One region of the Pseudomonas sp. TWP3-1 genome, then DNA from elsewhere that is predicted to be linked to it. Evidence: riboswitches for the same ligand, from Rfam matches in the RefSeq annotation. Region 1 holds a riboswitch; each other region holds the start of a gene.
The links. Region 1 has a riboswitch for cobalamin ahead of ACP7BN_RS20525 (CbtB domain-containing protein). Riboswitches for the same ligand answer to the same signal wherever they lie in the genome.
Positions count from the first base shown of each region.

Region 2: linked by a shared signal. The riboswitch ahead of cobO (cob(I)yrinic acid a,c-diamide adenosyltransferase) and the one ahead of ACP7BN_RS20525 (CbtB domain-containing protein) in region 1 are both predicted to bind cobalamin.
Region 3: linked by a shared signal. The riboswitch ahead of ACP7BN_RS02445 (ABC transporter substrate-binding protein) and the one ahead of ACP7BN_RS20525 (CbtB domain-containing protein) in region 1 are both predicted to bind cobalamin.

Region 1 is NZ_JAFCUQ010000016.1:40,339-44,258, forward strand. It holds gene cobM (precorrin-4 C(11)-methyltransferase) at 1-539, opposite strand, end outside; gene ACP7BN_RS20515 (cobalamin biosynthesis protein) at 631-1,044, opposite strand; gene ACP7BN_RS20520 (CbtA family protein) at 1,041-1,742, opposite strand; gene ACP7BN_RS20525 (CbtB domain-containing protein) at 1,754-1,951, opposite strand; cobalamin riboswitch at 2,073-2,293, opposite strand; cobalamin riboswitch at 3,133-3,345, shown strand; gene cobW (cobalamin biosynthesis protein CobW) at 3,446-3,920, shown strand, end outside.
Region 2 is NZ_JAFCUQ010000009.1:217,676-221,595, forward strand. It holds gene ACP7BN_RS15055 (hypothetical protein) at 41-625, opposite strand; cobalamin riboswitch at 791-1,019, shown strand; gene cobO (cob(I)yrinic acid a,c-diamide adenosyltransferase) at 1,101-1,712, shown strand; gene ACP7BN_RS15065 (cobyrinate a,c-diamide synthase) at 1,709-3,124, shown strand; gene bluB (5,6-dimethylbenzimidazole synthase) at 3,121-3,771, shown strand; gene cbiB (adenosylcobinamide-phosphate synthase CbiB) at 3,768-3,920, shown strand, end outside.
Region 3 is NZ_JAFCUQ010000001.1:516,962-520,881, reverse strand. It holds gene ACP7BN_RS02450 (FecCD family ABC transporter permease) at 1-704, opposite strand, end outside; gene ACP7BN_RS02445 (ABC transporter substrate-binding protein) at 713-1,738, opposite strand; cobalamin riboswitch at 1,879-2,075, opposite strand; gene ACP7BN_RS02440 (LysR family transcriptional regulator) at 2,675-3,562, shown strand; gene ACP7BN_RS02435 (MFS transporter) at 3,565-3,920, opposite strand, start outside.

The DNA of each region.
Region 1 (3,920 bases):
CCGTAATGCGGGAGCAATTCAACCAGGATCTTCTCCAGATGATTGACCCCAAGATGAATCGCCATGGTCGCGCCATGCTGCGCCAGGCTGGCCAACTCTTCACCCGCCGGCATGGCAGTCTTGTCCGCATAGCGCGTCAGAATCACGCTCTGCGAAACATCCGGCAAGGTCAACTCAGCGCCCAATAACGCCGCGCAAGCCGCCGTGGCTGTCACCCCGGGAACGATCTCGAACGGGATCGATAACTCGCGCAAGTAGCGAATCTGCTCACCAATCGCGCCATACAGACTCGGATCACCCGAATGGACCCGCGCCACGTCCTGGCCCTTGGCATGCGCAATCTTGATCAGATCAATGATCTGCTCCAGATGCAGCTCCGCGCTGTTGACCACCGTTTCAGCCTGATGCCCTTCAAGCACCGCTTCGGGCACCAGCGAACCGGCATAGATGATCACCGGGCAATTGCGGATCAGCCGCTGGCCCTTGACGGTGATCAATTCCGGGTCGCCGGGGCCAGCGCCGATGAAGTAGACGGTCATCGTTGAATCCTGTGAATAGGGCGGAGAGACGCTGCACAAGCAGTCTTCAGATGAAGATTGCTCATGATCGAAAGCATGGATTATCGGGAATTTACGCTGCGCCAGCCAATGCCAGTGTTGCCTGCGCGTATTTTTGCCGGGAAATCAGCAGTTTTGCCGGGGCGCTGATTAGCTGTTCGGCGAGCGCCAAAGCGGCACTTTCCGCCACGCCGTAGCAGCCGGTGCGTTCAAAAGCGATTTGCGAATGGTGACTCAAGCGTTGCTGATAACTTGCAAGTTCCTCGCTGCTGAAATACAACAGCGGCAGCGCCAGTTGTGCCGCCAGTTCTTGAAGGCCAGGTTCATCGCGTTTCAGGTCGATGCTGGCCAAGGCTTTGACTGCGTCGAGTTCGATGCGATGGGCCTGCAAGGCCTGGTCAAGCAACGCGCGCAGCGTACTGGCCGGGCAGCCGCGCTGGCAGCCGAGGCCGACCACGAAGGTCGGCGCTGCGCGAGTTTCGGTCATGCGTGGTATTGACCTTGGCTCTTGCGCCGGAACAACCAGGCGCTGATCAGGCCCAGAGCCAGCCAGAACGCGACGTTGGTCAGTTGCGAGGCGATTTTGAACTGTGCTTCCAGTGCTTCCGGGGCGAGCATCGAATGCACTTCCGGTTGCGGCGCGCCGATCACGTGTGGCACTGCGAGGATCGCCACGCCAAGAACCTTCATCAACCAGGGACGGCTGAACGCGATCAGCGATAGACCGACAGCGGTGGACGCCGCGGTGCCGATCCACCACATCTGCCGCGAAGCCAGATCTGCCGCCGCAGTGCCCGGCAATTCAGGTGGCAGGCCCATGGTCGGCGCCAGCACGAAAGTCGCGTAACCGGCCAGACCCCAGAGCAAGCCCTGCGAAGTTTTGGTCGGCGCACGCAGGGTGTACAGACCGGCGAGCATCAGCGCGAAACCGACTGCAACCACCAGATTGCCGCCAGTGGTCGAAACCACGCGCTGCCAGCCGTCAGCCGGCTCCCAGGCTTCGCCATCGTGGGTGTGCGCGGCGGTGCCGGCGGCGTGTTCGTGAACCTCAGTCACAGTTTCGGACTTCTCGAAAGTCTCGGCCTGCAAAATTAGCGGCGAAACCCAGAAGCTTTGCAGCAGGGTGAGGAGCAGGGCGGCCAGCAGACCGGTGAAACCTGCGGTTTGCGCAATACGCTTGATCATGTCGTCAGGTCTCAGTGGCACGGGAACGCGGCGCTGTGGCGGGTATCGTGCGCGGCGTTGTGCACCGCTTCGATGTGCGAAAAACCGGCGAAGTAGACCAGGCACGCACCGAGGATCGACGCGAAGATCGCGGCCGTCAGGCGTTGGCTCAAGGTGTTGGTGCTGGCGAAACTCTTGTCAGTGCTGCCGCTGCTGCTGATGATCGACATGACGCGTCCCTCTGGAATGTCAGCGGGGTGACAGAGCGCGTGAAAACCCCTGCGAGCCGGGCACGCAGAGGTTCAAACAGCGCCCGCCCACCGCGGGTTGTTATGTTCAGTGGCGCAAAATGCGCACTGTGTGTTGCGGGCCGGTCTCCGGGCTCACGAGGGGTTGGCAGTTGGCCGACCTGCAAGCGTCACCTTCCCATGCCGATGGCACAGTGGATCTGACGCTTCGCTCGCTTACCGTTGCGGGGGCAGCACCGGACTGACATGGCTTTGGAGTAAAGCACATGATTCACCGGTTTCCCGTTTCACCCTGTGAAGGGCACCCGTAACAAGGTGTGTAGGAGAGCATGAGGGGGGGATTTTAGTCAATTGGATGGGGGCAGATCCGTTTTTTTGGTGATGGCGGATTAGGGGTCCGCCCTTACGGCGGGTCACCTTTTCCAAACGCCGGGATGCCGGCCCAGCGAAAAGGTAACCCAAAAGGCTTTGCCCTGACGTTCGGCCCTCGCTGTGGCTCGGGTTCCTTCGTTCCGGGATTGTTCCGGGGGCATCGCCTCCGGTTTGCTGCGCTGCACCTCCTCTCGATGTGTTTGGCTGCGCCAAACGGTCGCTACGCTCCCACCCCCGGATCAATCCCTCCACTCAGCCTGCCGACGGGCGCTCGATATCAAAAGCTTTACTCGAGCTAACGCTCATCGTTGAGTGGGGCGGCTTCGCCGCATGCGGCGTACGAGAATCACTACTGTGGGAGCTGGCTTGCCAGCGATGGCGGCCTGACAGCCGACCAATCTCTTGCGGATGTCCACACCCCCTGTAGCTGCCGAAGGCTGCGATCTTTTGATCTGGCTTTAGATTTTGATTTTGATCTCAGCCCCATCGGCAGGCCGAGCGTAGGCGTCCATCAGGGGTAGGCGCGCAGCGCCGTGCGGCGCAGCCGCATTCATCGAGAGGAGGTGCAGCGCAGCAAACCGGAGGCGATGCCCCTGATGGGCGCCGTAGCGAGGGAACACTGAGCCTAAGCGAGGTGCCGTACGTCAGGGAGAAGCCTTTTGGGTTACCTTTTTGGCGTTTGAAAAAGGTGACCCGCCGTAAGGGCGGAACCCTAAGAAGCCATCACCGCAGCAACGGATATGCTCACAAGACCAAAAAGCAACGCCCATTGACCCACAACCAACCCATGCGTAGCCTTGCCCCTTCGAGGTTCTTCGGCCCACGCCGAAGCTAAGAAGGGAACGCGGTCCAAGCCGCGGCTGCCCCCGCAACTGTGAACGGTGCTGTTCGCTGCCACGCCACTGCCAACTCTGCCGACAGAGCCAGCGGGAAGGCGCAGCGAATGCCAGGCCCAGTGCCTGAACACCGTCAGCCAGGAGACCTGCCTCGACACAGATTCTCAATTAAAACCGGGCGGGGTGATCCGGTGGCGAACTCTCCAGGCACGCACGCACGCTGCCGGTTCTCGTCCCGTATGCCCGCCACCTTGCCAAAGGGCATCCGATGAAAACACTGGCCAAACTCCCCGTCACCATCGTTACCGGTTTCCTCGGATCGGGCAAAACCACCTTGCTGCGGCACATGCTCGACAACGCGCAGGGCCGCCGTATCGCGGTGATCGTCAACGAGTTTGGCGAGCTGGGCATCGACGGTGAAATCCTCAAGCAATGCACCATCGGCTGTTCCGAGGAAGAAGCGGTCGGCCGCGTCTATGAACTGGCCAATGGCTGCCTGTGCTGCACGGTTCAGGAAGAATTCTTCCCGGTGATGCGCGAACTGGTTGCGCGTCGCGGCGACCTCGACCACATCCTCATTGAAACCTCGGGCCTGGCCCTGCCCAAACCACTGGTACAAGCCTTCCAGTGGCCGGAAATCCGCAGCGCCTGCACGGTGGATGCGGTGATTACCGTGGTCGACAGCCCGGCTGTGGCTGCCGGCACCTTCGCCGCGTTTCCGGATCAGGTCGATGCCCAGCGCA
Region 2 (3,920 bases), on a different contig from region 1:
TTAATCATAGAGAAGCGTACAAGCCCGATGGTTCAACTGCTCAGCCGCGCGCCTCTTTGAACAGCACGGCGATGCCCGGATGATAGTTGCCGGCGTCGCTGTGCAATTTGCGGTAGGCGTAGGGGAAATACCAGGCCACGGCGCAGGTGTTTTCCTTTTGCAGGTCGTCGACCATGTCCTGCAATTCTTCCGGGCTGGCGCTGTGCTGGGCTTTTTGCGGGGCGACGAACAGGCAGCCGAGTTTCAGATCGCTGGCGTAGCTGATGCGCTTGGCTTCGCTGGTGATATCCGCCAGGGCTTGAGTGAGGTTCAGGCTGTTGACTCGCGGCCAGCGCTGAGTCGCCTGAATGAATGCGCGGTTCTCGGCCCCGGCGAGAAACAGATCGGCGCGGGCATTGCGCTCGCCTTCCTCGTTCTGCTTGCGCGTGGCGGTGTCGCGCAATGTCACCAGTTCGGCCATCCATGCGGCGGCCGAGAGCAGGCCGAGGTTGGCTTTTTCGTCATGCCAGTAGGGCGTGTCGTTGTCGCCACGCACGGCGTTGTAGCGGTCGATACAGTCAAACCAGCGTTCCAGCACCGGGCGCAGGAACTCCAGTCGCGGGTTGCTGATGATCATGCCTTGCATGGTGCACTCCCTTGTTATTGTGATGGCGCTTTTTTGGGTAAAAGCATGGCTCTTTGATATCACTGCTGAGAGTGTGGCACAACAATGGCGGCATATATTTGATCGGCGGCAGTTATTACGCGCGCGCGCCCCTCTTTAATTGACGCTCCACCCCCAACCCTCTAACCTTCGCCGCTTGTTTCAGGTGCTCTGTGACGTACGTCGACAGAGTGAAACAGGGAAGCCGGTGAGGATTGTCTTCAAGCGAAGACCGATCACGATCCCGGCGCTGCCCCCGCAACGGTAAATGAGTAAAAACTGCGTCTGATGCCACTGCTGAACAAGCGGGAAGGCGCGCAGTCCGGCGAATGCGCCGCTCATGAGCCCGGAGACCGGCCTGATCCATCCAGCGGCATCACGGTGGGCGATGCCAGGCTTTTTGCCGTCTATTCTTGTGCCTGCCCGCCGTTATCCAGCCTCAACGGAGAGCTCCCCCATGACCGATTCCCCCGAGCGCGACGAACGCCATCTGGCGCGCATGCAGCGTAAAAAAGCCGTGATCGATGAACGCATCGCCAATTCGCCGGACGAGTGTGGCCTGGTGCTGGTGCTGACCGGCAACGGCAAAGGCAAAAGCAGCTCGGCGTTCGGCATGCTCGCGCGCGCCATGGGCCACGGCATGCAGTGCGGCGTGGTGCAGTTCATCAAGGGCCGCAACAGCACCGGTGAGGAACTGTTCTTCCGCCGCTTCCCTGAACAAGTGCGCTTCCATGTGATGGGCGAGGGCTTTACCTGGGAAACCCAGGATCGCCAGCGCGATATCGCCGCTGCCGAAGCCGCTTGGGAAGTCTCTCGTGAACTGCTGCGCGATCCGTCGATCGGTCTGGTGGTGCTCGATGAACTGAACATCGCGCTCAAGCACGGGTACCTCGATCTCGATCAAGTGCTCAGCGATTTGCAGGCGCGTCCGCCGATGCAGCATGTGGTCGTCACCGGGCGCGGCGCCAAGCCGGAAATGATCGAGATGGGCGACACGGTCACCGAGATGGGCATGCTCAAGCACGCCTTTCAGTCCGGGATCAAAGCGCAGAAAGGCGTCGAACTTTGAAGCAACCACGTCACTGCCCGGCGGTACTGATCGCCGCGCCGGCCTCCGGTCAGGGCAAGACCACCGTCACCGCTGCGCTCGCTCGTTTGCATCGCAATCAGGGGCGCAAGGTGCGCGTGTTCAAATGCGGCCCGGACTTTCTCGACCCGATGATCCTCGAGCGCGCCAGCGGTGCGCCGGTCTATCAACTGGATATGTGGATGGTCGGCGAGCAGGAAAGTCGCCGCTTGCTGTGGGAAGCCGCCGCCGAAGCCGATCTGATTCTGATCGAAGGTGTGATGGGGCTGTTTGACGGCACGCCGTCGAGCGCCGATCTGGCGCGGCACTTCGGTGTGCCGGTGCTCGGCGTGATCGACGGCACCGCCATGGCGCAGACTTTCGGCGCACTGGCGCTGGGCCTGGCGCGTTATCAGCCGGACTTGCCGTTTGCCGGGGTGCTGGCCAATCGCGTCGGCACGCTGCGGCATGCGCAATTGCTTGAAGGCAGCCTGACGGAAGGGCTGCGTTGGTACGGCGCATTGTCGCGCGAGACCGGCATCGAACTGCCGAGCCGTCACCTCGGACTGGTGCAGGCCAGCGAACTGAATGACCTCGACGTGCGCCTCGACGCCGCTGCCGCCGCACTGGCCAGCAGTTGCGAGGTAGCGCTGCCACCAGCCGTGGAATTCGCCGTGCCAGACGAGCTGATCGTTGAACCGTTGCTCAAAGGTGTGCGGATTGCCGTCGCCCGCGATGAAGCCTTTGCCTTTACTTACGGCGCCAGCCTTGATCTGCTGCGCGCAATGGGCGCCGAATTGAGCTTCTTCTCGCCGATCCGCGACACGCAAATCCCCGAGGCCGACAGCCTGTACCTGCCCGGCGGTTACCCGGAATTGCACCACGTCGCGCTGGCACAGAACACCTCGATGCTCGATGCGATCCGCCAACATCACGCTGCCGGCAAACCGCTGCTCGCCGAGTGCGGCGGCATGCTCTATCTGCTCGATTCGTTGACTGATGTCGAAGGCACCCGCGCCGAACTGGTCGGCCTGTTGCGCGGCGATGCGACGATGCAGAAACGCCTGGCGGCGCTGGCGTTGCAGGACGTCGAACTGCCGGAGGGCGCACTGCGCGGCCACACTTATCACCATTCCCTGACCACCACCGAACTGACACCGATTGCCCGAGGCCACAGCCCCAACGGCGGACGCGGTGCGGAAGCGGTTTATCGGCAGGGGCGGATGACCGCGTCTTACGTGCACTTTTATTTTCCGTCGAATCCTGTGGCTGTCGCTGCTCTGTTTACACCAGACCTTGAGGCCGCCATCGCTGGCAAGTCGAATCGTCGCACCGCAGCTCCCACAGGGGATTGCGTTTCGTCAGGTATTGCACCGCCCACTGTGGGAGCTGGCTTGCCAGCGATGGGGCCATGACCGACAACGCATATACCGAAGCCGAACGCGCAGCGGTCTATAAAGCCATCGCCGAACGCCGCGACATGCGCCATTTCAGCGGCGGGACCGTCGAGCCTGACTTGCTGCGGCGTCTGCTCGAAGCCGCACATCAGGCACCCAGCGTCGGCCTGATGCAGCCGTGGCGCTTCATCCGCATCAGCGACCGCGCCTTGCGTGGGCAGATCCAAACCCTCGTCGAAGAAGAACGCGTGCGCACCGCCGAAGCCCTTGGCGAGCGCAGCGACGAGTTCATGACGCTGAAAGTCGAAGGCATCAACGACTGTGCGGAAGTGCTGGTCGCCGCGCTGATGGATGATCGCGAACGGCATATTTTCGGTCGGCGCACGCTGCCGGAAATGGACATGGCCTCGCTGTCCTGCGCAATTCAGAACCTGTGGCTGGCCGCGCGCGTTGAGGGGCTGGGCATGGGCTGGGTCTCGCTGTTCGAACCGCAAGCGCTGGCTGATTTGTTGAATTTGCCGGCCGGGGCCAAGCCGTTGGCGGTGCTTTGCCTCGGGCCGGTCAAGGAGTTCTATCCGGCGCCGATGCTGGTACTCGAAGGGTGGGCGCAGGCGCGTCCGCTCAATGAGTTGCTGTACGAAAATTATTGGGGAGTGAGTCAATGAGTGTGGCGTTGTTGAGTGTCGCCGCAGTGGCGCTGGATGCGCTGCTGGGTGAACCCAAACGCTGGCATCCGCTGGTGGCGTTCGGCAATTTTGCCGGGCGCATCGAGCAACGTTTCAATAGCGGCGGTCGCGGTTGGCGCAGTCATGGC
Region 3 (3,920 bases), on a different contig from region 1:
CGCACCGGAATGCCCAGCGAAGCCGCCGAGTCGGCACCAAAGGTAAACGCATCCAGCGCCCGCCGATGCCACAGACACACCGCCAGGCCCAGCACCGCCACCGGCATCGCCAGCCACACCGAAGGCCAGCGCACGCCGCTAAGGTTGCCCAGCAGCCAGAACATGATGCCGCGCGCCTGTTCGGAGCTGGCCGACTTGGTGATCAGAAACGCGGTGAGCGCATTGAACAGTTGTGAGCCAGCGATCCCGGCCAGAATAATCTGCCCGGTGCCATTCGCGGTGCCGCTGGCGCGCGCCAGCAGAATCACCAGCCCGAACGCCGCAACGGCCCCGACAAACGCGCCCGCCGACAATGAAATCAAACCGGCGCCAACGCCCAACAGCGTGACCATCACTGCGCCGGTCGAGGCGCCAGCGGAGATTCCCAACAGGTACGGATCGGCCAGCGGATTGCGCAGCAGCGATTGCAGGATCACCCCGCAAGTCGCGAGTCCGGCGCCACACGCGGCAGCCACCAGTGCGCGGGTCAGGCGATAATTCCAGACGATGCCTTGATCAATCGGATCCAGCGCATAACCCGCGGCCCACAGCTTGTTGGCCAGCGTCTGCAACACCACGCCCGGCGCGATAGCGGTTTCGCCGATGGACACTCCGGCGAGTACGGCGATCAGCAAAACGCCGAGCGCCAACAGGATTCGCAACACGATCGCAGTCATTTGCTCAGGTCGTAGCCGTTGATGGCCGAGGCCAGTTGTTCCAGACCATCGAACATGCGCAGGCTGGCCTGCATGGCCATGGCATCAAGGATGATGATGCGGTTGTTTTTCACTGCGTCCATGTTGCGCGTGACCGGATCGTTGCGTAGAAACTCGAGTTTTTTCTGATAGTCATCTGCCGGGAAACGCCGGCGGTCCATACGTGCGATCACCAGAAAGGTCGGATTGGCCTTGGCGATGGTTTCCCAACCGACAGTTGGCCATTCTTCATCGGACTGCACGATGTTGCGCACGCCAAGCGTCTCGAGCATGAACTCGGGAACACCCTTGTGTCCGGCCACGAACGGATCGACCTCCAGCTCCGCACTGGAGAACCAGACCAATGCGCTGGCCTGTTGTTGCTCATGTTGGTGCTCGTGCTGTTTAGCCGTGGCGATCGATTTGGCGAGGCTGGCCTTGAGGTCGGCGTTGAGCTTCTCGCCACGCTCCTGCACGTCGAAAATCTCGGCGAACTGGCTGACGCTTTTATAAATGCTGTCGATGTGGAATGGGGCAAGACGTGTGCCGTCAGCGCCGACCAGATTGTTCTTCGCTTCACAATCGGAGGGCATCAGGTAGGTTGGGATTTTCAGCTCGTGAAACTGCTCGCGGGTGCCGACAGCGCCTTGCGCGCCGACCATCCACTCCAGTTCAACCGCGACCAGTTGCGGGCGCTTGGCGATCACCGCTTCGAAACTCGGCTCGTTGTCGGCCAGCCGTTCGATCCGCTGATCTTGTGCTTGGTACTTGGCCAACACATCGTTGTACCAGACTGAAGTGCCCAACACTTTGTCGCCCAGATCCAAGGCGTAAAGCATTTCGGTAGCGGCCTGGCCGACGGTTACGGTGCCGCTCGGGGCATGCTGAAAATTCAGGCTGCTGCCGCAGTTTTCCAGCGTCAGCGGGTAGTGAGTCGGGGCGGCGTGGGCGAGGGCGCAGACGCCAAGTCCGGTGATGAGCGCAGTAACGCGGGCCAGCAGCATGATGCATCTCCATTGGAACCGTACACGGAGCAGGGGTACGGACTGGAAACACATCGAACGCTGCCGCAGGAGCAGGGTAGGGCCGGTCGAAGAGGAAATTGCGCACGGCAGCGATGTCCTTCCCGGACACCCCGCCGGTTAGTGATATTGCATGGCCGGCAGGTCTCCTGACTGATGCGTCGTCGCCACGCTCCAAGCCTTCCCGGACATAAATCCAGTGGCAGAAAAGGAGCAGGCTCGGCATCTACAGTTGCGGGGGCAGTTCCGTTTCACGCCTCGTGAGGCGCTACGGATTCCCTATTAATCCCATTTGGAAACCGGCGGCGGCATGGTAGTCGATCGGGCGATGGAGGGGGAGTTAAATGTCTGAAACGGTGGGTGCATATCCGTTGCTGCGGTTATGGCTGCTTGGGATTCCGCCCTTACGGCGGGTCACCTTTTCCAGACGCCGGGATGCCGGCCCAGCGAAAAGGTAACCCAAAAGGCTTTACCCTGACGTTCGGCCCTCGCTGTGGCTCGGGTTCCTTCGCTGCGGGATTGATCCGGGGGCATCGCCTCCGGTTTGCTGCGCTGCACCTCCTCTCGATGTGTTTGGCTGCGCCAAACGGTCGCTGCGCTCCCACCCCCGGATCAATCCCTCCGCTCAGCCTGCCGACGGGCGCTCGAGATCAAGAGCGGTACTCGAGCTAACGCTCATTGTGTTGAGTGGTGGAAAGCGAAGTGCGGTTTTCGGGTGGCTGTAGATTCTGTGGGAGCTGGCTTGCCAGCGATGGCGGCCTGACAGACGAGCAGTCTCTTGGAGATGTACTCAGTTCTACTGTGGGAACTAGCCTGCTAGCGATTGGCATCCCCTCGCTCCAAAATCCTCCGCTTTGCAAATGGCCCTTGCACATCTACTCTGCCTGATCTCCCCCTGCACCGAGCACACCTTCCATGATGGACAGCCTCAGCGGTATCACCACCTTCATTCAGGTGGCCGAAACCCGCAGCTTTACCGAGGCCGGGCGTTTGCTGGAGATCTCCGCTTCGGCGGTGGGCAAAAGCGTCGCGCGCATGGAAGAACGCCTCGGTGTGCGGCTGTTTCATCGCAGCACCCGCAGCGTGACCCTGACCACCGAAGGCGAGCTGTTTCTCGACCGTTGCAAACGCATCCTCAGCGAAGTCGAAGCCGCACAAATGGAGTTGTTGGAACTGTCCGCTACACCGCGTGGCAAGGTGCGCATCAGCGTGCCGATTCAGAACGTGTTGATCATGCCGGTGCTCGCCGGTTTCATGCGCGCCTACCCGGATATCGAGCTGGACCTTGACATGTCCGACCGCATGGTCGATGTGATCGAGGAAGGCTTCGACGCAGTGATCCGTACCGGCGCGCCGCAGGACTCGCGGCTGATGGCGCGCAAGCTCGGCGGATTTCAATTGCAGTTGGTGGCGTCCCCAGCCTACCTCGAACGCAATGGCGAGCCGGCGCACCCGGACGATCTGAGTCGCCACGTGTGCCTGCTGCACAAGTTTCCTGCGACCGGGATGATCGAGCGCTGGCCGCTGCGCGTCGGTGATACGCACATCGAGCCAAACCTGACGCGTGCATTGACCAGCACCACGACGGACTCGCTGATGTACCTGGCACTGGATGGGGTGGGGATTGCGTGTCTGCCGGATTTTTCAATCCGCGAGCCGTTGGCCGATGGCCGGCTGAAGGTGGTGCTGGGGGATTACACCGATCACACCGGCAACCTGTGGATGCTCTGGCCTGCGTCGAAGCAGACGGCACCGAGGCTGCGAGTGTTGATCGACTATTTCAAAGACAACATATTGAAGGGCTGAAATCAGCGTTGCAGGGTCTCGGCAATAGGCGCTTTGCTCAGGCCGAAGCTGAGCATCACTACCAGCCCGAGCGCGCCAATCGCCGCCGCCAGCCACAGCACTGCAGACACGCCGGCATGATCGACCACCAGCCCGCCGGCCAGCGAACCCGAGGCAATCGCCACCTGGAACATGGTCACCAGCATCGCCGAACTCGCCTCAGGCAACTTCGGTGAAGTCAGTTGCATCCAGCTGCTCACGCCCAGTGGAATTGTCCCATACGCGATGCCCCACAGCAACACCGCCAACGTCACGCTCCAACCCTGCAACTGTGGCAAGGCCAGTTGCGCGATCACCATCAGCACTACCACCGCGCCCA